Linked DNA regions of Robiginitalea biformata HTCC2501. The protein of the gene in region 2 interacts with the protein of the main gene of each other region in a pairwise test. Links are inferred from orthologs where the notes say so. Each region holds a gene or a part of one and is shown on either strand. Other genes may lie near its edges.

Region 1 (12,842 bases), 1.7 Mb from region 2 along the record:
TTCTGGTTCAAAAACCGCCCCTCGACCATTTTCTTCTTCGACATCAGGTCGATGGTCGGGAAGTCCCCGTAAACGCTGGAACCGCTCGACCGACCGCCGCGGATTACCGTTACGGTTCCCCGGAAATTCCCGAGCTGGATCCGGGGGGAAATAACGTCCACCTCAGGCACCTCCCGCAGGATCATGTCCACATCGTCCATGGACAGGTCTACGGACCGCCCCCTCTCAAATCCCTTGTAGGGCATGGAGGTGCGCTGGGCCCAGAGGAACATGCTGTTGGTTGCCGTCCCGGCGAAAATCTGGTTGAAGCCGTTTTTCATCCCGTTGGTCGCCCCGAGCAGGCCGATCAGGATGACGATCGCAAAAATCACCCCCAGCGTTGTCAAAAAGGTGCGGAGCATGTTCTTGCTCAGCGTGGCCATCACCTCTTTCCATAAATCTCTGTCTAGCAGTCCCATATCAGTCGGCTCTTAATGCGTCTATCGGTTTTACGTTTGCGGCCCGGATGGACGGGACGAGCCCGGCCAGTACCCCGGCCAGGATCAGCACCACGGTACAGATGATCACCACCGTGTTGTCTACGTTCGGGTTGGAGAACGCCGGGGCATCCACAATCGGGGCAATAAGCGCCACCACGCCCATGGAGAACAACATGCCGCCAAATCCGGAAAATGCCGTGATCACGATGGATTCCATCAGTATCAACTTCACGATCTCGATGGGACGGGCGCCGAGCGCCTTGCGGATCCCGATTTCCTTGGTGCGTTCCTTGATGATGAAAATCAAAATATTCCCGATCCCCACAATACCCGCTATCAGGATGAGGACGCCTACCCCGATGGCCACGAAAGTCAGGAAGTTGCTGAAGGTCTGGATATTCGAAAACCCCTCGGCGTAGTTGTTGATGAAAAACGCGCTTTGGTCTTCCGGGTGGATCACCAGCCGGCGCTTGAGTACTTCTTCCATTGTATTGGAAAATGCCAGGGCCCGCGTAAAATCGTAGGACGGGTTATACGTCATGGCGATCATGTTGATCTCGTCCGTATTCCCGTAGATTTGCTGCATGGTCGTATAGGGGGCGTAGATATTGCTTTCCTCCCGCTCATTCCCGTCGTCGGAAAAGACCCCGATTACCTTATATACCAATCCATTGGCGATCAGGAACTGACCCACCGGGTCGTCGTCCTTAAAAAGCTCTTTCTGCACCTGCTTCCCGATGACCAGCACCTTGTTGCGCTCCCGCAGGTCCCGCTTGTTCAGGTACCGGCCGCTTTCAATCACGGTACGCTCAATCAGCTGGTGGTCCGGGCTGACCCCTACAATCGTATAGGTCCCGGTTTCCTGCTTGTATTTTGCACTGACCGACCGGTTGAACCGGGGCGAAATATACTCGTAGGATCCTTCGTAACTCCCCTTGATAAAGGCCAGGTCGTCGTTCTTAAACTGGATGCGGCGGCCGGCTTCAAACCCCCCATAGGGTTTGGAGGTGGCATTCGGGTAGATGAAAATTGAATTCGTGGCGTCGTCGTTGAACTGCTTGTAGAAACCATTCTGCATACCGTTCACCGAAGCGAGCAGCAGCACGAGGATAAAGATCCCCCAGGCAACCGAAAATCCAGTGAGGAACGTCCGGAGCTTGTTGCTCTTAATACTGTGCCATATTTCCTGCCAGGTGTCCCTATTGAACATACTGCGAAGCTCTTACCTGCTCAATCTTCTTGTCTTCGACAATGATGCCGTCCCGGAGGTGGATGATCCGTTTGCACATATGGGCAATGTCCTCCTCGTGGGTAACCACCAGGATGGTATTCCCCTGGTCATTGATATGCTGGATCAGGTCCATCACCTCGTAGGAGGTGGTGCTGTCCAGGGCGCCGGTTGGCTCATCGGCCAGGAGCACCTTGGGTTCGGCCGCCATGGCCCGGGCGATGGCCACCCGTTGTTTCTGCCCGCCCGACAATTCGTTGGGCAGGTGGTGGGCCCATTCCTTCAGGCCAACCTGCTCCAGGTATTTCAGCGCCTTGGATTCGCGCTCCTTACGGCCTACTTTCTGGTAGTAGAGCGGCAGGGCCACGTTTTCCAGGGCCGATTTATAATTGATCAGGTTAAACGACTGGAAGATAAATCCGAGGAACTTGTTGCGGTATTTGGCTGCCTTGGTCTCACTGAGGTTCTTGATCGGGACCCCGTCGAGGATATAATCCCCCTCGTCGGCCTCGTCCAGCATCCCCAGGATATTCAGCAGGGTGGATTTCCCGGAGCCGGAAGACCCCATGATCGCAACCAGTTCGCCTTCTTCCGCCTTAAAATTGATCCCTTTGAGAACGTGGAGCGAATTGCTCCCCATCTTATAGGACTTGTGTAAATCTTTGATTTCAATCATGGTTGGTAAACGTCTTTTGAAACGAGTATACACCCGTTAGACCCCAAACAGGCCTAAATGTTACATTTAGAAGTTAAAAATTATTCCGGAAATCATTTAAGCGCCTGACTCCGAAGGCGAAATGGCGTTCCAGACCTTGATGGAGGCGTCTTCCTCCAGGCCGGATCTCACCTCTACCCAGATCCCGTCGGAGATGCCGAGCTCCAGGTCGCGGCGTTCGAATTGCTGCTGGCCGGTTTCCACTTCCACATAGGGCTGCTTGGTCTCCGGGTCGAACTGCACAAGGGCCTCCTTGACGGCGATGACGCTGTCTGCCCGGTCCAGGATAATGGAAGCGTTTGCACTCAGGCCCGCCCGGATAAAGGTGCTGTCCCGCTTGGTCAGCGTCCCCTTGATCTCGAACTGGATGGCGCCGTTCTCTTCATTCCCCTTGGGGGCGATGTAATCCAGGACGGCCGGGAAGACCCGGTCCTCGATGGCGCCGACGGTAATCTCCAGGGGCAGGTCCTCGTGGATCTTGCCCACTTCCGACTCGTCCACCTTCCCTTCGAAAATCATCTTGTCGATATCCGCGATGGCCGCTATGGTGGTCCCTTCGTTGAAGGTATTCGCCTCGATAACCTGGTTGCCGACCTCCACGGGTACTTCCAGGACCATGCCGCTTACCGTGGCGCGGATCAGCGTGTTGGCCGCACTGCTCAGCCCGCTGGTGGTACCGGTACGCACAATGTCGTACCGCTTGTTGGCTGCAGAGTACGCCTGTTTGGCCTGGTCGTAACTCACCTGGGCCCGGTCCAGGTCGGCCTGGGAAATGACCCCTTTCTCAAACAGGGTCTGCTGGCGGGAGAAATTGCGGCGCTGGTCGTCCAGGGTAATCTTGGCGTCCTCTATGGCGTTCTTGGCGTCGTTCAGGGCGCTCAGGTTCGGGACTACCTTGAGTTTGGCGATCAGGTCGCCGGATTTGACAAAGTCGCCGCCTTCCACGTAGATCTCCTCGATCACCCCGGAGATGTTCGGTTTGATAAGGACTTCCTCCAGGGGCAGGATGCTGCCCGTGGCCACGGTTTTCTTGATGATGTTCTGGCGGCTCGGCTTTTCGGTCTGGTAGACCACCGGGTCCTCCGCGTTCTTTTTATAGAGGTAATACATGGACCCCCCAAAGGTCAGGGCGATCACAACGAGGATTACAACAGTTACTGACTTTTTCATATGGCTCAATTATTTGACTTCAGAATTCTTCGTGTTATTGATGGTTTTTTGTTATTCAAGAGGTTATTCCGTCCGCAGGGCATCGATGGGCTTTACGCGGATGGCGCTCTGGGCCGGGATGAAACCGGCCAGCAGGCCGGAAGCCATAAGGATCAGCAGGGCCCCCACAACCACCCCGAGACTGACGCTCGGGTTCATAAACATATCCACCGGGCCGTTGGCGTCGAGCAGGGAGTTAACCGCGTAAATAAAAAGGGCGCCCATGGCAATACCCGCCATCCCGGAGATAATCGTCAGGAATATGGATTCCAGCAGGATCTGCAGCTTGATACTCCAGGGTTGTTCTCCCAGGGCCCTGCGAATTCCAATTTCCTTGGTGCGTTCCTTGACCACGATCAACATGATGTTGCTCACCCCGATGATCCCGGACAACAAAACGAGGATCCCCACAAAGTAGGCGATAAACCGCATAGCCCCGAAGAGGCTTTCCACCCTGTTGTACTGTTCGTACAGGTCAAAGTACCCGATGGCCCGCTGGTCGTCCGGGTGAACCTTGTGCTTCTCCTTCAGCGTATTGACGATTTGTTCCTTCAGGGAGGTGATGGACGTCCCGTCGTTGGCGGTAATGGCCATCCAACCGACGTTGTCCGCCCGGTTGAAGGCCTGGGAGAACGTAGTAAACGGCACAAATATTTGTTTCTGCCCTTCTTCCCCGTCCCCGTCATTCGATTTTTTCTTGTAGGTACCCACGACCATGAAATTGACGCCCTGGATTTTCAGGTAGCTGCCGAGGACTTCCTCCCCCGGGTCGTACATTTCGCTGACCACGCCCTCCCCGATCACCGCGATCTTTCGTTTTTCCCGGATATCGTTCTGGTTCAGGAACCGGCCGGCCGTAATCCCCATGGGGTCCTGGTTGATGATTTCCGGGTAATCGCCATAGATGTTATAGGCCCCGGTCTTGATCCCCCGGATGACGTTGCTCCCCCCGCGGAACCCGCCCAGTTGGTTCCGGGGCGAGATATACCGCAATTCCGGGAAACGGCTCTCGAGCAATTCGCGGTCGGAAGTCTTGAAACTGAATTCCCGGTCCTTGGGCAAACCCATGTGGGCCTTGGTGGTCCTGCGGGTCCAGATAAACATCGTGTTGGTCGCGATATCGCCAAAATCCGATTTGATGCCGTTCTCCAGCCCCTTGCCCGCGGCGAGCAGGATGATCAGGATCAGGATCCCCCAGAACACGCCGAATGCCGTGAGTACCGTGCGAAACCAATTGCTGGTGAGCACTTCGAGTATTTCCTTCCAACGATCCCGGTTAAACATGGCGCAGTTCTTTTATGGTTCGTATCGGGCTATTCATCCCGCAGCGCATTGATGACACGGATGTTGGCGGCCCTCCAGGCGGGAAAAAAACCCGCTATCGTCCCGGCCAGGATCAGCACGAACACCGTAGAGAGGGCCACCGTCAGGTTCACTGAAGGGTTCATGATATAATCCACCTCCACATGCGGCCCCACCAGTTCCAGCAGGCCCATGCTCAGGATGAGCCCAAAAAAGCCGGAGAGGGCGGTTACAAAAATGGCCTCGTGCAAAATCATGCCGACAATGGACCAGGGCTTGGCCCCCAGGGCCTTGCGGATACCGATTTCCCGGGTGCGTTCCTTGACCACGATCAGCATGATGTTGCTGACCCCGACCACCCCGGCGATAATCGTACAAATGCCGACAAACCAGAAAAAGAACTTGATGTTGCCCGTAAGGCTGTAGTAGCGCTTGGCTTCTTCCATGGCGCTCCAGACCTGGATCGCGCTCGTATCCTCGGGGGCAATGGTATGCGCCTGCTGCAGGTATTGCCGGAGCTCGTCCTTGAAGGCGACGGCCTCGGCTACCGCCTGGTCAAAATTCCCGGCCGGCGGGAGCGTATAGGCCAGGTTGCTGACCCGATCGCCTCCGTTAAATACTTTCTGGGCGGTTGTGAGCGGGATATACAGTGTTTCCTCTTCCCGTTCCCGCAATTCCTTGTAAACGCCCACAATCTTGAAGGGAAGGCCGGAGAATTCGATGTATTCCCCGATGGGGGTCTCCAGGTGGCCGAATACGTCCTTGCGGATTTTGTCGCCGATAACCACCACCTTGGCCGTACTCTCGATATCCGTCAAATTGATAAACCGCCCCTGGGACATCTTGGCGTTTTCGATAAACTGGAACCCGGAGGCCACGCCGTGGATCCCGTAAACCAGGGCCTCATTCCCGTAGTTTACCGAGACGTCCCGAACGAACAGACGGGGCGATTCCCGCTCAATGCGGTCGCCTTCCGCCCGGCTCCAGTACTCGAAGTTACCGTTGCGGAGCTGGATGCGCCGCCCGGGGTTCATCCCCTTGTATTCCATGGTCGTCATCCCCGGCCAGACCCAGACGGAGGTCGAAGCATCCTGTTCAAACTCGTGGGCAATGCCGTTCTGCATACCCTGGCCAAACCCCAGAAGGATTACCAGTATAAAGATCCCGGAGGCCACTGACAGCCCGGTGAGAAAAGTGCGGAGCTTATTTTTTCGGATGGTATCGAAAATCTCCTGCCATCGCTCGATATCGAACATGGGTTGGTACTTTTGATTGATGAAAACCCGATACGGGTGTTATATAGAAGACGGGAACCCGGCGGGATTGTTACATCTTCCGGCAGGGAATTTTTGTTAAATTTCAGGAGCGTACCTTCCGGTATACCAGGAAGATGAGGGCGCCTACCAGCACGTAGGGGATGGCCATCAGGTAGACGATGCCGTTGTTGATCCCCTCGGCAACAGAGGTGTCCCCGCTGCTCTCCAGCACGGCCCGGCACATGGCGCACTGGGCATTGGCCGCCTCCGGGGCCAGCAGTGCGGCAACCAGTAAAACGACATATGCGGTGGCGTGCTTCATGGGGTCTAGTACGGGTAGTAAGGTGCGATCATCAAATATACGACAACCCCGGTAACCGCCACGTAGAGCCAGACCGGGAATGTAATCCGGGCCAGGCGGCGGTGCCCCCGGAAATCCTTTAAATACGCCTTGGCATATGTGCGCAGCACAAGGGGTATTACTGCGATGGATAACACGATGTGGCTGATCAGGATGGCGTAATAGAGGTAGCGGACATAGCCTTCGCCTCCAAAGGGGGTGGAATCCGAGGTCATGTGGTAGGCCACATACATCACCAGGAATAGCAGGGAAAGGACGATGCAGGTAGTCATCAAGCGGCTGTGCAATACCTGGCGCTTAGTGCGGATGGCCCACAGGGCCGCCAGCAGCAACACGGCGGTAAGCCCGTTGATGGTAGCGTAAATGGGGGGCAAAAACCCCAGGGGTTCCACATCCGGGATGCGGATGCCGAACAACAGGGCCACGACCACGGGGATCAGGATGGACACCCCGTTGATCCAACGGTTCAACTTGCCTTCTTGTACTGATATGTTGCCCGCTTTGGGCGATCCGTTATTCTTATTTTCCATTTTCTTCTTTAAGCAATTTCAACAAGTCTTCCTTGAGCAGGCTGATTTGTTCGGTTTCGCCTGTGTCGTTCGTCCCGTCGGCCCGGCTGATTGTCCCGCGATAATAGACGATCGGGTTGCCGAATTGGTCTTTGCGGGACCGGATATAGCCTTCCCGGTCAATCAGGGCAAACAACCCGGAGTGTTCAAACCCGCCAGGGACATCCGGGATCTCCGCCGCAAAGATATTGAAGCCGGCATTGGCGAGTTCGTAGATACTGTCCCGGGGCCCGGTGAGCAGGTGCCAGTCCATATCCGTAATCCCGTAGCGTTCCGCGTAGTCCTTGAGGACCGCCGGGGTGTCGTGGCGCGGGTTGATCGTAAATGACGCGACCCCGAAATCCTCGTATTCCGCCAGTTCGTCCTGGAGTTCCACCAAGTTGGCGGTCATTTGAGGACAAATGGTGGGGCAGGTGGTGAAAAAGAATTCGGCTACCCAAACCTTCCCGAGATAGTCCGCATCGGTAATAAGCAGGCTGTCCTGATTGGTTAGGGCAAAATCCGGTACTTTGCGGCGCTCCCCGTTCAGGGTGATGTACTCCAGGGGAGCCGAGCCGGCTTCGGACCCCGCTGCGACACTCATCCGATCCCGCTCAACAACCGACCCTTCCCCGAGCCGGTCTGCAATCTTCGGCACAAAAATCGCCCCGAAAACCAGGATGACCGCCCCGATCCAGATGTAGTTGTAATTGCGTTTCTCCGCCATGGTTTCCTGTTATTGCTCCTGGGTGTTCCTCCCCGCCTGATTGCTCTTTAACGCCAGGCGGTATTCCGCCAGGATAATTTTCATATCGTCCTCCATCTTGTTGTTCAGGTCGGCAACCGATGTGGCATCGAACCCGAACTTAAGGCCGGTATCCTCGTCCTTTTTCCTTCCCCTGAGCATCCGGTCCTTGTCGATGATAAACACATAGGGTGTGGCCCCGGTGGCATCCAATTCCAGACCGGTCTCCAGGCTGTTGAAAAACCGGCGAATCTCCGGCATCTCGCCATATACAAAACGCCAATTGCCGATATCCGTAAATGTTTCCAGTTCCCGCATCACGCCGGCTACTTTTTGCTGGGTGCCGTCAGGAGCTACCATCAGCATCTGGAAATCCTGAAATTCATGGAACCGCTTGTAGATCTTCTGGTTCAGGTTAAACATCCGCCCCTGTTGCAACTCTACGGAATCCCCCAGGAACCCAAGCACCGTAATCTTACCCTGCAGGCGCTGCTCCCCCGCAAAGCCATCAAGCTCCGATACAGGTCCGGAAAGAACCGGCAAGCGACCAAAATTTGTGACCCCCGAGGCAAAAAACATATACACCACCAGCGGCAGGATAAACAGGACGGTAAGGACAAATTTCTTCTTCATGGCAACCGATTGCAAAAATAAAAAAAGACGGCCCAACGGCCGCCTTATGTTGTGTTAATTCGCATGGGGTAATACGCCCGGGGGACATGGTGCAAACTCAATAGAGAAGATTTCCTTTTCAGGCAGGCATGTTGTAGAAAAAGATGGGTTCATGCAAAGCCAAACGAAGTAGCTCTGATTTATTTTTTTCTGGTATTAGGCTCTTTCCGCAGCGCATAGCAGCGCTACGCGCAAGGGAAGCAACGCAGCAAGTGGGATAAAGAATGGGAAATGCGAGCTGGTATCGCAGAACCTCCCGCCTGGCGCGTTGGCGCAAGAGAACAGCGAAGGATTTCGCAGAGATTTATTCAAATTTCAAGGCGCTTTCCGCAGCGCATAGCAGCGCTACGCGCAATGGAAGCAACGCAGAAAGGGGGGATTAAAAATGGGAAATGCGAGCTGGTATCGCAGAACCTCCCGCCTGGCGCGTTGGCGCAAGAGAACAGCGAAGGATTTCGCAGAGATTTATTCAAATTTCAAGGCGCTTTCCGCAGCGCATAGCAGCGCTACGCGCAAGGGAAGCAACGCAGCAAGTGGGATAAAGAATGGGAAATGCGAGCTGGTATCGCAGCGCCAACGCGCTTAAAAATCCCAAGCCACAAACCCGTCCTTCCAGACATTGTAGATGTAATCCGCTTCGAAAAGGAGGATGAATATCAGGTAGGCCACCAGGAAAATGGGCGTCCAGACAATGGCGCGACGCAGCGAACTCTTCTCGTCCCGCAGGTGCATGAAGTCCCAGGCGATATAATACGCCTTAACCAGGGTCAGGATGATGAAGATCCAGTTCAGAAGCTTCATCCCCAGGAAATAGTTCCCGGTAAGCGCTGCCGGCTTGAGGATACCCAGTGCCACTTCAATAGCGGTGACAATGGAGAGGAATATCAGTACGCCCCAGATTTTTTGCGTGTTGGAGCGGAATTTGAGCAGGCCCCTGAAAATTTCGAGTTTATGTTCGTGTGCCATCTGTAGCTATTATTCGTTTGATTAAACCAGGTAGAAGAAGGTGAATACGAATACCCATACCAAATCTACAAAGTGCCAGTACAATCCGACCTTTTCGACCATTTCGTAGTGCTTGCGGCGCTCGTAGGTACCCAGGATCACATTAAAGAAAATAATCACATTGATAACCACTCCCGAGAATACGTGGAAGCCGTGGAAGCCGGTGATAAAGAAAAAGAAGTCCGCAAAGAGGCGACTGCCGTATTCGTTGCGGATCAGGTTGGCCCCTTCCACGACCAGGCGCGCATCCCGGATCTTATCGAGGGACTCCTCCCGGTTCAGGATGGTTTTTTCGCCTTCCTCATTGATGGTTTCGGTGCGGATCAGGATGTTCGGGTTGGCGCGGAGACCGGCGGCCACTTCCTCTACCGTGTAAGTAGGCAGGGTGCCTTCGGCTTCAAACCACACGCCGTTGTCCCGGTCGTGCTCCACCCGGGCATCGGCCTGGGGAACCACAAAATCAGCCAGTGCGGCGCGCTCTCCGGTATCTGCATTCACAAATTGCAGGATACGCCCCCCTTTGGTTTCCACGGCGCCGTAATCGCCGCGGATGAATGTCGCCCATTCCCAGGCCTGGGAACCGACGAAAATGGCCCCACCGATAATGGTCAGGAACATATAGAGGATGACCCGGTTCTTCATCATGCGGTGACCGGCGTCGACAGCGAGTACCATGGTCACCGAAGACATGATGAGGATAAAGGTCATAAAGGCCACATAGTACATCGGATACGTCCCGTGGAAAAACGGCACGTGCGTAAACACCTCGTCGGCAATCGGCCAGGTTTCGATGAATTTAAAGCGGGAAAAACCGTAGGAGGCCAGAAAGCCGGAAAATGTCAGGGCATCCGAGACGATGAAGAACCACATCATCAATTTGCCGTAGCTCGCACCCAGCGGGCGGTTACCGCCTCCCCAGACTTTCTCTTCAGCCGTGGTGGTTACCGTTGTATCCATAGTGTCAGTTAGGGTATTAGGATAATTTTAGCAAAAATACATTTTTTTATCTGTTAGAAAAGAAGATTTGAACCACAAACCTCCCCTTTTCTAACCGAAGAAATAGAAGAAAAGCATCAGGTACACCCAAAGCAGGTCCAGGAAATGCCAGAAGGTGCTGCCGAGCTCCATCCCCAGCATGCGGCCGGGGCCGTATTTCCCCCGGAGTTGTTTCACTACGACCACTACCAGGGAGATGAGCCCGGCTACCACGTGGGCAATGTGCACGGCTGCAATCAAGAACAGGTAGGAAAGGGTGATGTTGCTGGTGGGTCCCGTAAAATAGTACCCGTAACCGATCATCTGGGAGAACCCGCTAAACTGCGAATAGATAAATACCAGGCCCGCCACAAGGGTAATCCCGAGCCAGAGCGAACCCGCCCGCTGCTGTCCCTGTCGCACCGACCGGAGCGCCATCATGTAAGTGAGGCTGCTCAATAGGAGGATGCCCGTACTGTACCAGAAAGCCATGGGTAACTGAAAGTCCTCCATCCAGTCCTCCCGGGAACTGCTTACGATGTAGGCACTGGTCCAACCGGCAAATGTCATGATCAGGCTGACGATGCCGAACCAGAGCATCATTTTACTGGCCCGTTCCTTTTTTATCGGGTCCGGTTGTTGGGTGAGATCGCGATTCTTCATATAAAACTATCGACTACGTAAACGATTTGCATCAGGGTGATATAGGTGACGCTGCTGAGCATCAGGCTGCGTGCCGATTGACGGTCGCGCAGCTCGTACAGGCGGAGCGCGAACCACAGCATCACGAGCCCCATCAAAAAGATGAGCACGGCAGCGGGAACGGAGAGGGACAGGCGCCCGGTAATTCCGAAAACGGGGATAATCGATATGACGATCATCCAAATGGTATACATAATAATCTGAACAACAGTACCCGTATCCTTTTTTCCGGTGGGCAGCATCTTGAAGCCGCCCCTGCGGTAGTCTTCGTCCAGCATCCAGCCAAGTGCCCAGAAATGGGGGAATTGCCAGAAAAACTGGATCATGAACAACGTCCCGGGTTCAATCCCAAAGTTGTCTGTGGCCGCCACCCACCCGAGCATAAAGGGAATGGCCCCGGGGATCGCCCCGACAAATACTGCCAGGGGAGTGACGGTTTTCAGCGGGGTATAGACACAGGTGTAGAGGAAAATCGACAGGGCGCCGAAAAAGGCCGTCCGCGGGTTGAGCTGGTAGAGCAAGGCCACCCCGGCCAGCGTCATGACAATCGCTATGGCCATGGCAGTAGATACACGCATCCTCCCGGAGGGGATCGGCCGGTGCCGGGTCCGGTGCATCCGCTTATCGAGGGAGCGTTCAATCACCTGGTTGTAGGCGTTGGAGGCCCCTACCATGCAGTAACCCCCGAGAACGAGGAGCAGCAAGGGAACCGCCCGGATTTCCGAGGCGCCCAGCAGATACCCCGCCACTGCAGAGAATACCACACTGATGGCCAGGCGGGCCTTGGTAATCTCCTTAAAGTCGGTGAAAGCCAGCTGGATGGCGCCGGTCTCTGCAGTACCTGTGGCGGATTTCATACACGGGGTCAATCGGGTGTGCAAAGATACGCACCACCAACCTTCTTTCCAACGCCAAACCGGGGCAAAAAAAATCCCGGCGCCAAGGCCGGGATTTGAATTTTATCAATGGAAACCCTATTGGAGTTTAAACATGATCGGGATAGAAAAGGGAACCCGAACAGCGCGACCCCGCTGCTTTCCAGGGGTCATCTTGGGAAGCCGCTCGATAATCCGGCGCGCTTCTGCCTCGAGGTTCTTATCCGGTCCGCGGAGGCGGATATTGCCGATGCTTCCGTCCTTCTGGATGGTAAACATTACGGACACCCGACCCTGGATCCCCATTTCCTGGGCAATCTCGGGGTAGCGGAAATTCTTGCGGATGTGTTTCTGCATCATTTCGTTAAAGCAGGCACGCTTGTCGCTGGCGCCTTCGCATCCCGGAAATACCGGTACATCTTCAATAACAGCAAAGGGAACGTCGATATCCTCTTCGACTTCTTCCACCACCACGTCATCCACTTCAATAATCTCTTCTTCCTGGCTGGTTTCCGTAGATTCGATAATGGTTTCCTCCACTTCTTCCTCATCCTCCACTACCTCGATCACCTCGGGGGCGGCAGGCGGCGGGGGCGGTGGCGGCGTCTTGATCTGCTCGGTCATCGGCACCTCTTCGTCCAGAAGCTCCTCGACATCCATGGATATATCGTAGTTATTCACTTCGTCGTACGTCTTCCATTCCAGGGCCACATAAACCAGAGCCATTACAAGGGCCAGGCCAAGTACAAAATACAGGCCGCTGTTCCTTC
Region 2 (17,508 bases):
TACCAGTAATCGCTCGGTGGGAGGGGATTTCCCCGGAGGGTTCCGTCCCAGCCATCGGACTGAGGGTCCACCCGGGCGATCAAATTGCCGTACCGGTCAAAGATCGAGATTTCGCGAACCGGGCTGATGCCGCTTTCCGGGAGGATAAACTGCCAGCGGTCGTTGCGTCCGTCCCCGTTCGGGGTAAAGAAGTTCGGGAAACCCTCTGCTGTCAGGTCCGGTTCCACCAGGATTTCTGTGATCCCGCACCCATTGCGGTCCCGGACGTATATCCGGTAGGAGTCCAGGGGGAGGTCGCTGAAGACGTTGCTCTCCTGGTAGGGCCCGTCGGCATTGCCCAGGGAAAATTCGTAATCCCCGATTCCGGATACATTTGCCTCAATTCGAATCACCCCGGCACCCAGCCGGATATCGGTGTCTTCGGGGATGGCAGCTTCAGAAACGGCCACTGTGAATTCCCTGGAAGAACTGCACTCAAAATCCCCGGAAACCCCTGTGAAAGTATTGTAGATCTCGTGCCGGTAGGTGCCTTCCCCGGGAATTTCAAAGTCCGGGCCTTCCGCCAGTAGCCGCTCCCGCCCGGGTGCTTCCACCAGGTACCACCGGTAGCCGTCTGCCGCATCGATAGCGCTGACCGTATTGACCGGGTTGTCCCGGCAGATTCCTACCGTTGCGGGAAAGGTAATTTCCGGATGGAGGTCCACCAGATTTCCGCCCGCGTCGAAATACGGGCCGCATCCCAGGATGGTGGAAAAAGTCGTCTGCCCGCAACCCAGGGCTTCCCCGGCCGAATTATAGGGAACGATGCGGACGAAATAGATGGTATTCGGCAAAAAATTGATGACGTCGGTTTCCGTGACATTGCGAAGATCAGCGCTGTCCAGGACATCGTTGGTGGTCGGGGAGGTGCCGATGGACACGATGTACCCGGTGGCCCCGGGTACCGGATCCCACTCCAGGACCGGGGACAGGGGGATATTGGATTCCCCATCCGCCGGGTAACGGAGCACCGAGCAGCCGGGGAGGGTGGCCAGGGGGCCGGTCCTGAAGGTAGACTCGGAACAGCCGGTGGGTTCCCCGTTTTCGTTTTGCGGCACCACACGGACGTAGATATCCTGTTCTTCCGGCAGGTCGGCGGGCGGCACAAAGCGGAGCGCATCATCAACGGTGGCCCCGTCAACCAGGTCGGAGCCGCCCGGGCTGGTGCCTATGGAAATGGTGTAGGAGGTGGCCGTCGGGCTGTACGCCCAGCGGATGTCCGTCCCCACCGGGACATTCCGGGATCCGTCAGTGGGGCTGAGCAGCACCGTGCATCCGGGTGCTGTGGTGACGTCTTCGGTGGTAAAGCTAAACGATGTGCAGGGCGTTGTTCCCTGGGTCAGGTTAAAGATGTACAGGGTTACAAAAATCTCCTGGTTATCCGGCAGGCCGCGGGCCGGGGCATAAGAGGTGGCAAGCCCCACTGAGGTCAGCGGCAGGACTTCCGTCCCACCCGGGGTGGTACCGATGGTCAGGCTGTAGGCGGTAACCCCGGTAACGGCGGTCCACTGGATACTCGCATCCACGGCAACAGCCGTTTGGCCGTCTGCCGGGAAGACCGGTTGGGGGCATTCCTGACCCCGGGTAGCGAGCGCGCAGAGCAGCCCGGCCACACATAGCAATTTTTGAAACATTTTCATCGGTCCAGGAAGGGTAAATTACGAAATATTCCCGGATCCCGGACCGAAAGGCGTTCAGGGGGAAGACATTGCGGATAAACGGCCCACCGGGGTCCGGTTGGATGCCGCAACTGCGGATATCAAAGATCGCGTCGCACGGATATCAGAGATCGCGTCTTTTGAGCAGGACGTAGGACAGGTAGATAAATATCGCGGACCAGGCCAGGACGATGAGCAATTGAAAACCGTGGACTGCGTAGTCCTTTACGATTTCCTCCCCAACTTCCCGGGCGGCCGACTGGATCACGGACAGGCGTGTAAACGGTTCGGACAGCGTTTGCCACATGGACCCGAAAGGGAAGAACTGGTAGATGGAATCCGCGTAGCCCTTGGTGTATTTGGACGTCAGGTAGACCCAGGGGATGAATTCCGCCCCGATAAACCAGATAAACAGGAAGCCCAGGGCGAAGGCGGACCGCTTCACCAGCATGCCCACAAAGAAGCAGAAGGCAAAGAAACCGAACAACTTTACCAGGTAGGCCGCCAGGTATTCCAGGTCGGAAAAAATGATCGCAATTTCATCGTAATCCGAATGCATCAGCCCCAAAACCAGCGAAATCAGGAATACAAAAAGGGTAGAGGCAATGGCGAGCACGCCGATGGTCAGGACCTTGGAGGCGATAAACTCTTTCTTGGACAACCCGTCGATGAGGTTCTGCTTGATCGTCTTGTTGCTGTACTCGTTGGAGATCATCGAGACGATGACGATGGCCAGGAAAACCTTTAAAAAGGCAATCATAAAGGTGTTGAAATGCCAGATATAGGGGAAGTTAAAAATCCCGATGTCCGCTACGTTGAATTTCAGGGGCCCCCAGTCGATTTTGATGGAGGTCACCAGGGCGATCAGCGCAATCAGCCCAAAGTAGGCGAGGACCAAAAAGCGGCTGGCCCGGTTGTTCCAGAGTTTGATGAATTCTATTTGGAGCAGGCGTTTCATGCAGGTTGTATTTTAGGAATTGCGGGCTTCCTGTTTGTTGGTGATGGCCAGGAATTGTTGTTCGAGGCTTTCTTTGCGCTTGACCAGGTGGGATAACCGGATACCGTTTTTAAAACAGCGTTCGTTGAGCACTTCCGGTTCCAGGGGGTCCTCAAGGTACCCCGTGAGCAGGCCGTTTTCCCGCGTGAAGCTGCCGAATTCCGGTTGGTTTCCAAGGAATGCCTCCAGGGCATCGATATCGGCGGATTTCAGTTCAAAATAACCGTGGCTGGCCAGCATGCCGTCTACCTTGCCCGTGTAGAGGTTTTCCCCTTTGCGGAGGATCACAACATGGGAGCAGACCTTTTCGACCTCATCCAGCAGGTGGGAGGCCAGCAGGATGGTAGTGCCCTGGGCTGCAATCTGTTTGATAAGTTCCCGGATCTGGTGGATCCCCTGGGGGTCCAGGCCGTTGGTCGGTTCGTCCAGGATCAGGATTTCCGGGTTGTTCAAGAGGGCAGAGGCGATGGCCAGGCGTTGTTTCATCCCCAGGGAATACGTCTTGAACTTACTGTTGCGCCTGTCCCACAGCCCCACCAGTTCGAGTTTTTCCCGTATCCGCGTATAGGGCACCTCCTTGATCCGGCAGACCAGCCGGAGATTTTGCAGGGCGCTCATGTAGGGGTAGAAATTCGGCCGTTCAATGATGGCCCCGACTTTTTTAAGCGCCTGGTGGGTGGTACTTGTCCCGTCAAACCAGCTGAACTGGCCCGAGGTGCGGTTTACCACGTTCAGCACAATGCCCAGCGTGGTGGATTTCCCGCTTCCATTGGGCCCGAGGATGCCGTATACATTCCCTTTTTCGATGGTGAAGCTCAGGTCTTTGACGGCCGTCAGGGCTCCGAATTTTTTAGTGAGGTTGGTGACAGTCAGAATGGTTTCCAACGGCGGGGAGTTTTAGGTTCGCTTACTAAACTTGACGAAGAAATGCGTAATTTGTTACAAGCAAACCCAAATCCTTTCTATGTCCAAGGAGAAACTCATGTCGCGCAAAAAGCCGCCGTTCCCCGTGATCCCGGAGCTGGATGCCTATTTATCGGATTACAGCAGGACCATAGAAATCCCGATTTTCTATGAGGACCTGCTGCGCTTTTCCGGTTCGGTGGTGGTCTACGATTCGAACGACCAGGACACGTTGTGGGTGCGGGTGTACTATTCGGATTCCGAACGAAAGGAAATCGACCTGAGCCTGAAACGGGTCTATTCGATGCTGCATTCGGACGGGAGCGACCGGATCTTCCAGTACCTGAACGTGGACGCCGTGGATTACTGTACGTTCGGCAATTCCAAGCCGTTCCGCATCAAGGTCCGGAATATCCTGAACGACAACTTCACCTACTTCTACGTCAAGCGTACGGATGCCTCCCGTATCTACGGCCTGGAATTGGAGCACATGTTGTCGCCCTATAACCTGAACTTCCTGGTGTTCAAGGACACGCTCATCGAGGAGCACATCGCCGGCATCCCCGGGGACGTATTCATCAAGGATATGTTGCCGGTTTGTTCCGAATCTGAAAAGGCCCAGCTCGCCAAGGAATTCGTCAAGTTCAACGAACGCTGCATGATCCGCCTGCTCGGGGATATGCGATCCTACAACTACGTGATCGTACCCGTGCATGATTTTGACCACGTGGTATACCGCATCCGGGCCATCGACTTCGACCAGCAGAGTTACGAGGGGAAACTCAAAGTTTACCGGCCGCAATTCTTCAAGGAAAACAATGCGATGGTGGACCTGGTAAAAAACAAATTACTCCGCGATTCCGTCGACCAGTACAAGGTGGAGGAGCGCTCCATTGTCGCCAAGCGGATCATCAGTTCCGGGAACCGCATCAAACGGCTGATAAGGATCGCCCGTAAGGACGCGATTTCCGTGCCGGCACATGTGGATCAGCTGAAATCCGAAATCTACGACCTCACCCTGGACATGCAATTCAAGAAGAGCGAAACCATGGGGGAGGTGCTTGCCCTGGCCCTGGACTTCGTCAAGCGGAACTACCAGGACGTCAGCATGAAACAGATTATCGAACGGAAAATCGAGATTTGATTCCGGGGAGTACGCAAAACCTCCCTGTAAAGGGTGCCGCGTAATATGCCGGAACCCGAAAGGTTGGCGGATCAGCTCTTCTGTTCCCGGTTAAAGTACACCAGGTAGTAGTACATCTGCCGCTCCTCGTCCCAGCCTTTTTCGACGAATTTCTCGGCCGAATCCGGGTTGATGAAGTTTAGTTTGATCTGGATATTGGTATCCAGGTCGATGACGTTTTTGATCTTCTTCCGCGAATCGCTTACTGCCTTGTTGGCAATCTGGAAGTTGGATACGTCCTCGATACTGTACTTGGGCCCTTTTTCGGTCTTGTAGTGCTTGAACTCCGGGATAAGTTCCGGGTTGTCCATCACCTCGTTCAAAAACCGCGTTTCCTCAAAATCATCGTTCTTGGCAAAATGGTTCACCGCCCGGTTCATGAACAGGACCTCCTGTTGCTTGTCCTCGGCCGGGAGGACGACATCCTTTGCAAAATTCTGGCAGAATTTCAGGTAGTTTTTGGTGTAGAAGTTCTCGTCGGTGAGCGGGGCCAGGCCCAGGAATTCCTCCAGCCAGTATTTCGCGTCGTAGCGGTTGCTGTCCGAGGACAGGACCTTGAAGCCGTTTTCCCGTTCGCGGTTAAAGATCAGGCAGCCCTTGTCCAGCCGGTTCAGGTTGACACCCTGACGGACCAGCATATCCAGGTTGGCACCCTGCTCCTCAAATTGCAGGAAGTCCTGTTTGACCTCGCTCTTAAAAATCCCCAGGGCATCCGTTTTCTCGTTGTCCAGCATCACATCCGTCAGGTAGGCCACATAACACTCGCCGCTTTTGATATGGGGGTGATTGGACTGGGAAAACAGATGGCGGGCGATTTCCCGGCTCACTTCGTGAAGGCGGCCCGGGTTATCGAAAACCTGGCAGGCTGCCTGGTAGACCGGGTGGAATTCCAGGTCGGCCTCATGCCTGAAACAGTAGTAATTTTCTTCTTTTTCGCGGAAAGGTTTGAAAAAGTACTCCTTCAGCAGGCCGCCGATCTCATCATTCAGGCGATAGGGGGCCTCGGACAGGAACAGGGGCTCTGCCCGGTGTTTGTTTCCCACGCGGTGGAGGGAAACGGTTTCGATTTGGGTTGCATACAGGTTTAACATGCGGGTGCCGGTTTAAATTGGGAATAAATTCTGGGATGGCAGGATGTGGAAATGCCGCGGGAAGGCAGGGCTAATTCCAGTTTTCGTCAAAATCCAGGTCGTCGTAACTGCCAAAGGGTTCATCCTCCACGGGACCTTCCGATTCGGCTTCAAAGCGCTTTTCCGGCGGGGATTCGGGCAATTCTCCAAAGCTGAACAACAGGTTCGGATAGCTGTTCCCGTCTTCCTTTTCGGCAATATCCGCCAGTTCCACGAAGAATGTCCACATATTCAGGAAATCGTAGACGTACAGCAATTTGGGTTCGTCCTCGTTGAGGACCTCGGCCATCGGGGTGTCCTGCATCAGCCGGATATCATTTCCGCCCTCGCTCATATCGAACAGCGGGATTTCCTCTTCCTGGTTCCAGTTTTCGTCACAGGTGTAAAATGACGCCATCTCCTCTCCCAGAAAGCCGAAAGCCTGGGAGATTGCATTGTGCAATTCCTCCAGGTTGCTGTCTGCTTCTACCTCCAAATCCCGGAAAATATCCTCCTGGGCGTCCAGTATGATCCGGATTTTGTATACCATCTGCGCGATCGTTTTGAGATTCCGGCAAAGTTACAAAGAAATACCGGCACGGGCAGCCCTTTGCATTTCCAGGAGCAGATACCACTGCAGGCCAAAGAGTACCGAGGCCATCACCAGGTGGATCGGTTGGGAGCCCCAGGGAAAATCCAGGTAAGCCATGGCCAGGCCACTCACCAGTATCAGCAAAAGGACCCCGAGGGTGGGGAATATTTTCCGGAACCCCAGGCGGAGTGTGGCAATCCGGTAGGCGACCCACAGGTGGAGCAGGAGCAGCAGGGCCGAAAAGGAGCGGTGGACATAAAATACCCAGGTGGGGTTGGCCAGCCACTGGTCCCGGGCGCCGTATCCCAGAATATCCGTCTGGTCATCGACATATTGGCGGACCTGGGTCCCCAGCAGGATTTGCAACAGGCTCAGGGCCACGGTTGCCATCCAGAGGCGGGCGGTTAACCGGTCATAGGTGCGGACGCGCCTGCCCTCTTCGCTGCGGAAGACAATCCACAGCAGCATGCCCACGAGTACCAGGGCCATCATCATATGCAGCGTAATGCGTACGGGTGCCAGGACCGAGTAGACGACCGTCGCCCCCAGCCACCCCTGGAACCCGATGGCAAGTACGGTGAGCCAGGCAAAAATCACGCGGGACCTTCGCTCGGGCCACCAGGCCAGGGAACACCCGGCCATGATCAGGATGGAGAGGCCCGCCAGCGCGCCGAGGAGGCGGTTGATGTATTCCGTCCAGGTATGGGCGGCGTTGAAGACCGCGTAATCGTGCCGGGTATACGGTTCCCAGTTCCCGGATTCGAAATCTGTACCCGTGACGAAGTCGGCCCGGGCGAGCAGCAGGGCTTCGTCCCGGATGATCACCTGCCCTTTATCAAAGGCTTTGCCCGGGGACCAGTTTAGCTGGGAGGCCTCCGTGGGGGGTATCAGGTACCCGAAGCATTTGGGCCAGTCCGGGCACCCCATCCCGCTTCCCGTCATGCGCACCACTGCCCCGGCCAAAATGACCAGATATACGAGTACCAGGGAGGTGCGCGCAAAGCGGATGTAATTTTTCTTCAGCCTGTTACGCATGGTTTTCGGGGGTGTATTTCAAGGCCTCCGGGGTGGGTTCCAACCCGATTTCCCGGCCTTTTCGCAGCATAAACTGCCAGGCGGCCCCGGTTTCATTCGGGATTTCACCTTCCAGGATGGCCTCTTTGATGGCGTCTTTTACCCGGCCGATTTCCGGGGAGGGCTCCAGGTTGAAAGCCGCCATGATCTGATCCCCGCTTACGGGCGGCTGGAAATTCCGTACCCGGTCCCGTTCCTCGACCTCCGCGATTTTCTGCCGCACCTCCCCGAAATTCTCCAGGTAGCGTTTTTGCTTCCGCGGGTTTTTGGTGGTGATATCCGCCTCGCAGAGCGTCATCAGGTCGTCCACATCGTCCCCGGCATCAAAGACGAGCCGCCTCACAGCCGAATCGGTGACGTCGTCTCCGGACAGACCAACCGGGCGGGAACTCATCATCACGAGCTTCCGGACGTATTTCATCTTCTCGTTCAGGGGCAGCCGGAGGCGCCTGAAGATCTTATACACCATCTTGGACCCGACAAATTCATGGCTGTGGAAGGTCCAGCCGACTTTCTTGTCGAACCGCTTGGTGGGGGCCTTCCCGATATCGTGCAGCAGGGCTGCCCAGCGCAACCAGAGGTTGTCTGTGTTTTTGGAGATGTTGTCCACAACTTCCAGGGTATGCCAGAAATTGTCCTTGTGGCGCTGCCCTTCTTTTTCCTCAATTCCCTGGAGGGCGACGAGCTCGGGGAGGATATGCCGTAGCAAGCCGGTTTTAAATAGGAGTCCAAGGCCCACAGACGGTTTTTCCGTGAGTAATATTTTATTAAGCTCCTCCACGATGCGTTCCATGGAAACGATGCGGAGGCGTTCGTGCTGGGAGGCGATCGCATTGAGGGAATCCCGTTCGATGCGAAAGCCGAGTTGTGCGGCAAACCGGATGGCCCGGATCATGCGCAGCGGATCGTCGCTGTAGGTTTCGGCCGGGGCGAGGGGCGTTCGGATAAGCCCGGCCTCCAGGTCGTCCATCCCTCCGAACGGGTCCAGCAACCTACCGAAGTCTTCGGGGTTCAGGGACAGCGCCAGGGCGTTGATGGTAAAATCCCGTCGCTTCTGGTCGTCTTCCAGGCTTCCGTCCTCCACGGCCGGTTTCCGGCTGTCCCGGTTGTAACTCTCCTTGCGGGCCCCGACAAACTCCAGCTCCAGTTCGCCGTGCCGGACCATGGCGGTCCCGAAATTCCGAAATACGCTCACCCTGGGCTTCCCGGGGAGACCGGCGGCCAATTTCTCCGCCAGGGCAATCCCGCTGCCCACGGCCACGATGTCGATATCCTTTTTCTGTTCGCGGCCCAGGAAATAGTCGCGGACAAACCCGCCGATCACATAGGTCTCCAGGGATAGTTCCCTGGCCGTATCGGAGAGTTTCTTAAATATGGGATGATCCAGGGCTTCTCTGTAATAGGGCTCGGACATAGTTATTTTCTGATCACCTGCACCTGTCCGTCTGCCTTCAGCCGGATAATGGAGGAAGGCGTGCGGAGCTCGGTTTCCTGTTGCAAAGGTACCACATAGTCCACACCATTTAAAATATCCGGGGCGATCCCGGAAAAGGAATCAGGCGTCGGCTGCCCTGCCAGGTTGGCCGAGGTCGAAACCAGGGGTTTGCGGAAGCGCCGGAGCAGCTCGCGGCAAAAGTTGTCCGATGCAATGCGTACCGCCAGCGAGTTGTCTGCGGCCACCAGGTTCGGCGCCACACCCTGCGGGTTGTCATATACGATCGTAACGGGCTTTTCGGAGAGGTCCATAATGTCCCAGGCCACGTCCGGGACTTCCGGGATGAGCTGTTCGAGCTGCCGCCCGGACCCCACCAGGCAGATGAGCGCCTTGCTGTCCGGCCGTTGTTTCAGGGTGTAGACCCGGGCAACGGCTTCCGGGTTTGTGGCGTCGCACCCAATGCCCCAGACCGTATCGGTCGGATACAGGATCAGCCCCCCGGATTCAAGAACTTGCAGGCAGTTGTCCAATATATTCTTCATAGCGGTTTTCATCGCGTACCCCCTGTTTTGCCGGATACCCGGTTATAGGGGGTGCAGGCCGAAATATTCGGTTAGTTGCTCCCACTGTACGCGGTTTTTGTCTTTATTGATATTCGTTTTTTTCAATGAAGTTTTCTGGGAACCGAGGATGGGGACGGGTTCCCCTGAAGCCTCCAGGGCAGCCCGGACCCGGGTGCCTGCCAGGAGCCCCATAACCTTGAACCAGAGATCGTCGGCCCGCGGGCTGAGCTTTAGGAATAATTGCCGGTCCTGAACCCGGGGGTCCAGGGAGCCCGGCGGGTAGAGCACGCCCCCCGCACCAACTGCCATAAACGCCTTGGGGTTGCTGCCGCCGTCCGGGGGCACTACCCACTGCGGGTAGGGGAGCAGCGTCCCGTCTTCCGCATAGCGGATGTATCGAATCTGATGCCCGACGATGTCCTTCGGATATTCCAGATGCGTCCGGTAGAGCTTTTCCAGCCAGCCCGGCGGGTACATCAAGTCGTCGTCGCAGGTAACAATGGGGTTGCCGGGGAATTCCTCCAGGCTGTGGATCAGTTTTTTATGCGGGCAGGTGAGCGGGCTGAAAGCAATCCGGAAACGTCCGTGTTCCAGGGATTTCAGGCTATCCGGTATGTGCCCCTGCAGGGATTCCGGGAGCCAAAGTACAATTTGCTCCGGCAGCAAACGCTGTTTCAGCAAGCTCCGGATGACCAGGTCTACCGATCGGATCCGCTCGGGGATAGAGGTAAGGGACACCACAAGCGGGGCTTCCGGCTGGCTGGAATTTTTCAGCTTTTTAACCGGAGTGGCCCGCAACCGGAATTGGCGGTACAGCGATTTCGGGATTTCCTTTACTTTCATCTCAGGTCGGTTTCCGGAAAATTCCGGGCAATTTCCAGGCTTCGGACAAAAATATGCAATATGCGTTCGTTATTTTTGCTTTTGCGTATTTTCGATTATGGATCAACCAAAAATATCGGTAATCATCAGCACCTTCAATGCCGAGAAATGGCTGGAAAAAGTGCTGATCGGCTTCAATTGCCAGTTGTTCAGGGACTTTGAGGTTGTCATTGCGGATGACGGCTCCCGGGAGGCCACCCGGGAACTGATTGACCGGATGCGGGGGGAGGTGTTCTACGACATCCTCCACGTTTGGCAGGAGGATGACGGATTCCAGAAATCCCGGATATTGAACAAGGCGCTGCTGGCCTGCCGGGCAGCGTACATCATCATGACCGACGGGGATTGCATCCCGCGAAACGATTTTGTACAGGTCCACCACTTCAACAAGGAAAAGGGATGTTTTATTTCCGGGGGCTATTACATGCTCCCGATGAATATCTCCCTGGCCATTACCCGGGAGGATATCGAGAAGCAACGCTGCTTCAATATCCACTGGCTCAAGGAACAGGGAATCCCGAAGACTTTCAAGAACACGAAACTGATCGTCAGGGGGTTGGCTTCCAGGCTCTTCAACCGGCTCACCCCCACCAATGCCAGTTGGAACGGGCACAATTCATCGGGCTGGAAAAAGGACATCCTGAATGTCAATGGTTTTGACGAGCGCATGCAGTACGGGGGGCAGGACCGGGAACTGGGCGAGCGGCTGGTAAACTTCGGAATCCGGCCGAAACAATTGCGCTACAGCGCGGTGTGTGTACACCTGGACCACAAGCGGGGGTACAAGACGCCGGAGACACTGGCCAAGAACGCGGCGATACGAAAGGAAACGCGCCGCGGCAGGCACGTCTGGACGCACTACGGCATCAACAAGTAGTAGGCCAGCTCATTTTTCTGTTCGAGCTTCTTCAATTCCCGGTATCGCTCCAGGACGCCCAGTGCGTTCAGGTAACAGATGACCATACCCTTTCGGCCGTCCAGGATCCCGAGGCGGAGTATATAGTGGTTAAAGAATTTCCACAGGGGCTTCAACATCATAAAGAAGTAATTAAAGCCTTTCTCCCTGAAAAAATCTTCCCGCGCCTTCAGCCGGCCGTAATGCAGCATTTTAGACCGGTAGTCTTCGTAGTTCTTATAGCAGTAATGGATCAGGCGCTCCTGCAGGATTCCCGAAGACCCGTCTACTTCCAGGGTTTCGTGAACGATTTTCCGGTCCGTGAACCGGGCTTTGCTCCGTCGGAACAGGCGGTAGTTTTTATCGGTCTGCCAGCCGCTGAACCTTAGCGGTTTGCCGGCAAACATAAATTGCCGGTAAAACCAGAAGGCTGCGTGGTCGGTATTGCCTGCAATGGTATCCTGGATTTCCCGGCGCAAGGCCCCGGGTACTACCTCATCCGCATCCAGGAACAGGACCCAGTCGTTGGAGGCCTGGGTCAGCGCAAAGGATTTCTGCAGGGTGAAATTTTCGAAGGGATGCTGGATTACCCGAACATTGGGTTGTTCCAGCAGGTATTCGTACGTGCCGTCCGTACTGAAGGAATCCACTACCACAATTTCATCCGCAAAGGCAATCGATTCCAGGCATCGCTCAATATACCCGATTTCGTTGTAGGTGATAATGAGCGCGGTCAACCGGGTGTTACCTTCGGCCTTATTCATGGGTGCGTACGATTCCGATTACTTTCAGAGAACGAAAAAAAGCATTCTCAAAGTATGAACAAAATGAATTTTTATTTTTTGCGAACCTGGGAGGTTTTTGGGAGTGGCGTTGTTATATCGGCAACAACGGGCCGGAAATCAAGCGGAGTTGTAAATGGGGCGACGGGAAATGCCACGTGTAGTGAAGCCGCTCCCTATTGCTGAGGGGTCAGGGCGCTTACCAGGAAGCCTTTTTTACTGAGGCGGGGCAGACTGTACTGTGCGGCCCGGTACTCCCGTTCAATCAATCGAAGCACGCGGTAGCGCTGTACGTCTTCCAGGGCGCCGAGAAAGCAAATAACCAACCCGCGGTAGCCGTCCAGGAAGCCCAGCCGGCAAATGAAATTGAAGAGGAACCTCCAGAGGGGTTTGACCACCCATTTCAGGTAGGTGAATCGACGGTTTTTCCGGAACGCCTCCAGGGCTTTCATCTGGCCGTAGAGTTGCATTTTGCCCTTGTAATCGGAATACCCCTGGTAACAGTAATGAATCATTCGCTCGGAGAGGCAGGCGGTTTGGCCTTCCACTTCCAGGCGCTCGTGGACAATCCGTTCGGAGGAATAACGTGCTTTGCTGCGGCGGAAGAGCCGGATGTTCTTATCGGTCTGCCAGCCGCTGAACCGGAGCGGTTTGCCGCAAAACATGAATTTGCGGTAGAACCAATACGCATTTGTTTCGTTCCCGGGATTCGAAAGCTCGCCGAGGATTTCATCCCGGAGGCCCGCCGGGATTCGTTCGTCCGCATCGATGAACAGGACCCAGTCGTGGCGGGCGTGCATCAGTGCAAAATTCTTCTGGGCGGTAAAATTCCTGAAGGCATGGCGAATGACGCGTACCCGGGGATGGGCCTGCAGGTACTCATAGGTGCCGTCCGTACTGTAGGAGTCCACCACGACGATTTCCGATACAAAATCGATACTTTCGATGCAGGCTGCTATCTGTTCGATTTCGTTGTAGGTAATGATGAGTGCGGATATCTCGGGTGTTTCCTTCTGAGGGACACGCATATCGGGATGGATTTAAGGGCTGCCTAGTTATAACAGCAAATCGGCCCGATTAGTATAATTTTTGCCAAAAAAGAGCTTCCCCGGCGCTGTATTTCCGGAACGCCCGGTCCTACCGGGGCCCCTGTGAACGGCCCTTTTGCCTCAGACCGCGACGTCGTATTCCCGGAGCGCGTCGTTCAGGGAGGTCTTCTTGTCCGTACTCTCCTTGCGCTGCCCGATGATCAGCGCACAGGACACCTGGTAGGTCCCGGCCGGGAATTCCTTGGTATAGCTGCCGGGGATTACTACGGAACGGGCGGGAACGCGACCTTTGTATTCCACAGGGGATGCCCCACTGACATCGATGATCCGCGTGGATGCCGTGAGCACCACGTTGGCCCCGAGTACGGCTTCCCGTTCCACCCGCACGCCTTCTACAACAATGGACCGGCTGCCGATAAAGGCATTGTCCTCGATGATGACCGGGGCGGCCTGGAGGGGTTCCAGGACCCCGCCGATCCCGACGCCGCCGCTCAGGTGAACGTTCTTCCCGATCTGTGCGCAACTGCCCACTGTGGCCCAGGTATCCACCATCGTACCCTGGTCCACATAAGCGCCAATATTCACGTAACTGGGCATCAGGATCGTCCCCCCGGCAATGTATGCACCGTGGCGGGCTACTGCATGGGGAACCACGCGGATGCCTTTTTCGCGATACCCTTTCTTAAGGGGAATCTTGTCGTGGTATTCAAAAATCCCGGCTTCCAGGGTTTCCATTTTCTGGATGGGGAAATACAGTACGACGCCTTTCTTTACCCATTCCTGGACTTCCCAGCCGTCAGGCCCCGGGTTGGCGCAGCGCAATTCCCCGGCATCGAGCAGGTCGATGACCTCCCGGATCGCTTGTTGTGTTTCTGCTTCCTTGAGCAATTCCCGGTTTTCCCAGGCGGCTTCGATCTTGGTTTTTAACGTGTCCATCGGGTCTTTAGAATTTGCGCAAAGATAGCTGCTGTTGCCCAATTGTCCTGCCGGATTTATACCTGTAACGATTTATCCGTTATTTTTGCCAAAAAATTTATTTGGGCAGGATACTCGCTTTGGACTATGGGCAGAAACGAACCGGCATTGCCGTGACCGACCCGTTGCAGATGATCGCTTCCGGACTGACCACAGTACAGACCCCGGAATTGCTGGATTTCCTGGAAAGCTATATGGGGGAGGAGCAGGTGGAACGAATTGTGATCGGGGAGCCGCGTCGGATGGATAACAGCCCGTCCGGGATCGAAGCCGAAATCCGCAGCTTTATTGAGCGTATAAAAAAACGTTTTCCGGATCTACCCCTGAGCCGGCAGGACGAACGGTTCAGCTCGCAAATGGCGGTCCGGGCCATGATAGAAGGAGGGATGAAGAAAAAGAAACGACGCGATAAGGCAGCCGTGGACAAAATCAGCGCCACCCTGATCCTGCAATCGTATTTAAGCAGCAAAGAATTATGATCTTACCAATAGTCGCATACGGAGACCCGGTACTGCGCAGGAAATGCGAAGCGATTGGGCCGGAATACCCGGAACTCGCCACCCTGATCGAGAATATGTGGGAAACTATGTACCAGGCCAACGGAGTGGGGCTGGCAGCCCCCCAGGTGGGCCGGCCCATCCGGCTGTTCCTGGTCGACACCTCGCCCTTTGCGGAGGACGAGGATTTCTCCCCCGAGGAGCAGGAAAAGCTCCGGGCGTTCAAGCGCGTTTTTATCAATGCGCAGATGCAGGAGGAGACCGGGAAGAAATGGGCTTTCAACGAGGGTTGCCTGAGTATCCCGGATATCCGCGAGGACGTCACCCGGCAGGACACGATTACCCTCCGCTATCAGGATGCGGAATTCAAGGAGCATACGGAGACCTTTGACGGGTTGTTGGCCCGGGTCATCCAGCACGAGTACGACCACATTGAGGGGATCCTTTTTACGGATCACATCTCCTCCCTGAAAAAGCGCCTGCTCAAGGGGAAACTGACCAACATTTCCAAAGGGAAGGTACAGATTGATTATAAGATGCGGTTCCCGGCCGTAAAACGGGGGCGGTAGACTTAATTTTTAGCATATTTGCAGCCGAAAATCACTTTATGAGTTTAGATAAGATATTGTCCATCGCCGGAAAGCCGGGCCTGTTTCGTCTGGTAACGCAAACCCGTTCCGGCTTTGTGGCCGAATCCCTGGCTGACGGGAGGAAGATCAGCGTCGGGATGACCGGCAATGTAAGCGTCCTCTCCGAAATTGCCATCTACACACTGGATGAGGAGCTGCCGCTTCGGGAGGTTTTTGCCAGGATCCAGAAGAAGGAGGACGGGGGCAACACCTCCATCAACCACAAGGCGGGAAAACTTGAGCTCGAGGAATATTTCTTTGAGGTGCTTCCGAATTACGACGAGGACCGCGTCTACACGAGCGACATCCGCAAGGTGATCCAATGGTACAACCTGTTGCTGGACAACGGTTTTGAAGATTTTTCGGACCCGGACGCTGCTGAGGAGGGCCAGGAAGCGGATGCAGACGGGAGCGGACCTGCCCCCGCAAACACACCCGGGAAGAAAGGATAGACCCCGGCGACGTATGGGAAACCCCTGTTGAACCGCATGGCCGATCCGGGAAAAGAGCAGGTCGACCCCCGCAGACAGGGGGCATAATTCCCTATATTTAGCGGAGAAACCGCTAATACGTTTAAAATGTTTGCCAAATTCTTTGTGCGCAGGGCCTTGCTGCTGCTCACCGGGTTATTTCTCCTGACTGCTCATTCCCAGAATTCAGGGAAGGATTCCACCGAAAAAGATACCGCCGGAAAGAAAGAGGAAGGCCTCCCCCTGGAGCCGTCCCGCAAAATTTCCTTTCAGGCCCAACAGGGAACCTGGATCTCATTGGATGTCAGCCCGGACGGGCAAACGATTGCCTTTGACCTGATGGGCGATATTTACACCATCCCGGCAACCGGGGGCACGGCCACCGCCCTGACCCGGGGCCTGCCTTATGAGGTGCATCCGCGGTTCAGCCCGGACGGCAAGTCCCTGTTGTATATTTCCGACAAAAGCGGCTCCGAGAATATCTGGATCATGGACCTGGAATCCCGGGAGGAAACCCAGCTTACAAAATCGGAGAACAAACACTACTTCTCAGCGGACTGGTCGCCGGACGGGACCTATGTGGTAGGGGCTGCCGGACGCCGCAACATCAAATTGCACCTGTATCACAGGGAGGGTGGCGGCGGGAGCCAGTTGCTGGACAAACCCGAGAATCTCAAAACCATCGACCCGGCCTTTTCCCCGGATGGCAAACGCATCTACTTCTCCCGGCGGACGGGCGCCTGGAATTACAATGCCCAACTGCCCCAATACCAGATAGGTACCTATGATATGGAGGACGGCGGCTCGGCGGTAATCACCTCCCGATACGGGTCGGCTTTTACCCCCACGCCCAGCCCGGACGGGAAATGGCTGGTGTTCGGGAGCCGCTATGAAGAACACACCGGGCTGCGGCTGCGCAACCTGGAAACCGGGGAGGAGCGCTGGCTCGCCTACCCGGTGCAGCGGGATGAACAGGAATCCATCGCCCCGCTGGGGGTACTCCCGGCCATGGCCTTTTCCCCGGATAGCAAAGAGCTCTTCCTCTCCTATGGCGGGAAGATCCGGGCCCTGTCCATTGCGGACAATTCCGTTCGCGAAATACCCTTTACAGCCCCGGTCTCCCTGGACCTGGGCCCGCGCCTGGATTTCAAATACCCGATTTCCGACGCCCCGGAACTCCCCGTAACGCAGATCCGGGATGCCGTTCCCTCCCCGGACGGGAAACACCTGGCCTTTACGGCCCTCAACCGGCTCTATGTGATGGAGCTCCCGGACGGGGCCCCCCGGCGACTCACCGACCACGAATTTACCGAGGCGCAACCGGCCTGGTCCCCGGATGGGGGCGAACTGGTTTTTTCAGGCTGGCAACCCGGCGGGGGGCACCTCTACAAGGTCCGCACTGACGGGCGCGGGGGAGCGCGTGCCATAACCCGCGTCCCGGGTATCTATTCCCAGCCGGCCTGGTCCTACAACTCGGACCGCATCGTATTCCTACGGGGCTATGCCCAGGCTTATGACGAAGGGACGGGCCCGAACACCAGGGGCAGCCGGGAAGACCTGGTCTGGATCCCGTCCGATGGCGGGGCGCAAACGCTGATCGACAAATCAGAGGGTCGGACAACCCCGCATTTTACCAGGGGGGACGACCGGATCTACCTGAGCCACCCGCAGCGCGGGTTGCTGTCGCTTCGGTGGGATGGGACGGACGAAAAACAACACCTGATCCTCAAAGGGATTGAGACCTATGGGTCCCGGGATATCCTGACGGAGTCCGGG

The links.
Region 1: the proteins of RB2501_RS07945 (region 2) and cyoE interact in binary tests that used the Bacillus subtilis proteins (3 or more experiments, as listed by UniProt). The link is inferred for Robiginitalea biformata HTCC2501 from one-to-one orthologs.

Annotation. Positions count from the first base shown.
Region 1 is NC_013222.1:54,647-67,488, forward strand. What follows is about bases 10,105-12,842. They hold cyoE (heme o synthase), read right to left. Parts: upstream 12,055-12,842; coding sequence 11,155-12,054; downstream 10,105-11,154. Other genes in these bases: RB2501_RS00280 (cytochrome c oxidase subunit 3), read right to left, coding at 10,105-10,477; RB2501_RS00285 (cytochrome c oxidase subunit 3), read right to left, coding at 10,568-11,158; RB2501_RS00295 (energy transducer TonB), read right to left, coding at 12,172-12,842. In the rest of the region: RB2501_RS00225 (ABC transporter permease), read right to left, coding at 1-458; RB2501_RS00230 (ABC transporter permease), read right to left, coding at 460-1,689; RB2501_RS00235 (ABC transporter ATP-binding protein), read right to left, coding at 1,679-2,383; RB2501_RS00240 (efflux RND transporter periplasmic adaptor subunit), read right to left, coding at 2,480-3,592; RB2501_RS00245 (ABC transporter permease), read right to left, coding at 3,656-4,915; RB2501_RS00250 (ABC transporter permease), read right to left, coding at 4,945-6,189; RB2501_RS00255 (hypothetical protein), read right to left, coding at 6,293-6,511; RB2501_RS00260 (DUF420 domain-containing protein), read right to left, coding at 6,517-7,080; RB2501_RS00265 (SCO family protein), read right to left, coding at 7,070-7,825; RB2501_RS00270 (hypothetical protein), read right to left, coding at 7,835-8,476; RB2501_RS00275 (cytochrome C oxidase subunit IV family protein), read right to left, coding at 9,098-9,481; more of RB2501_RS00280, read right to left, coding at 9,503-10,104. UniProt on the Bacillus subtilis protein: Converts heme B (protoheme IX) to heme O by substitution of the vinyl group on carbon 2 of heme B porphyrin ring with a hydroxyethyl farnesyl side group.
Region 2 is NC_013222.1:1,775,857-1,793,364, forward strand. The notes cover bases 5,494-8,492. They hold RB2501_RS07945 (COX15/CtaA family protein), read right to left. Parts: upstream 7,517-8,492; coding sequence 6,470-7,516; downstream 5,494-6,469. Other genes in these bases: RB2501_RS07935 (nucleoid-associated protein), read right to left, coding at 5,494-5,871; RB2501_RS07940 (IS1096 element passenger TnpR family protein), read right to left, coding at 5,942-6,439; RB2501_RS07950 (CCA tRNA nucleotidyltransferase), read right to left, coding at 7,509-8,492. In the rest of the region: RB2501_RS07915 (T9SS type B sorting domain-containing protein), read right to left, coding at 1-1,679; RB2501_RS07920 (ABC transporter permease subunit), read right to left, coding at 1,822-2,655; RB2501_RS07925 (ABC transporter ATP-binding protein), read right to left, coding at 2,668-3,579; RB2501_RS07930 (hypothetical protein), read left to right, coding at 3,659-4,741; more of RB2501_RS07935, read right to left, coding at 4,813-5,493; more of RB2501_RS07950, read right to left, coding at 8,493-8,969; RB2501_RS07955 (L-threonylcarbamoyladenylate synthase), read right to left, coding at 8,972-9,532; RB2501_RS07960 (glycosyltransferase), read right to left, coding at 9,575-10,396; RB2501_RS07965 (glycosyltransferase family 2 protein), read left to right, coding at 10,494-11,312; RB2501_RS07970 (glycosyltransferase family 2 protein), read right to left, coding at 11,294-12,094; RB2501_RS07980 (glycosyltransferase family 2 protein), read right to left, coding at 12,289-13,140; RB2501_RS07985 (2,3,4,5-tetrahydropyridine-2,6-dicarboxylate N-succinyltransferase), read right to left, coding at 13,282-14,097; Holliday junction resolvase RuvX, read left to right, coding at 14,199-14,615; def (peptide deformylase), read left to right, coding at 14,612-15,202; RB2501_RS08000 (DUF5606 family protein), read left to right, coding at 15,241-15,714; RB2501_RS08005 (amidohydrolase family protein), read left to right, coding at 15,841-17,508.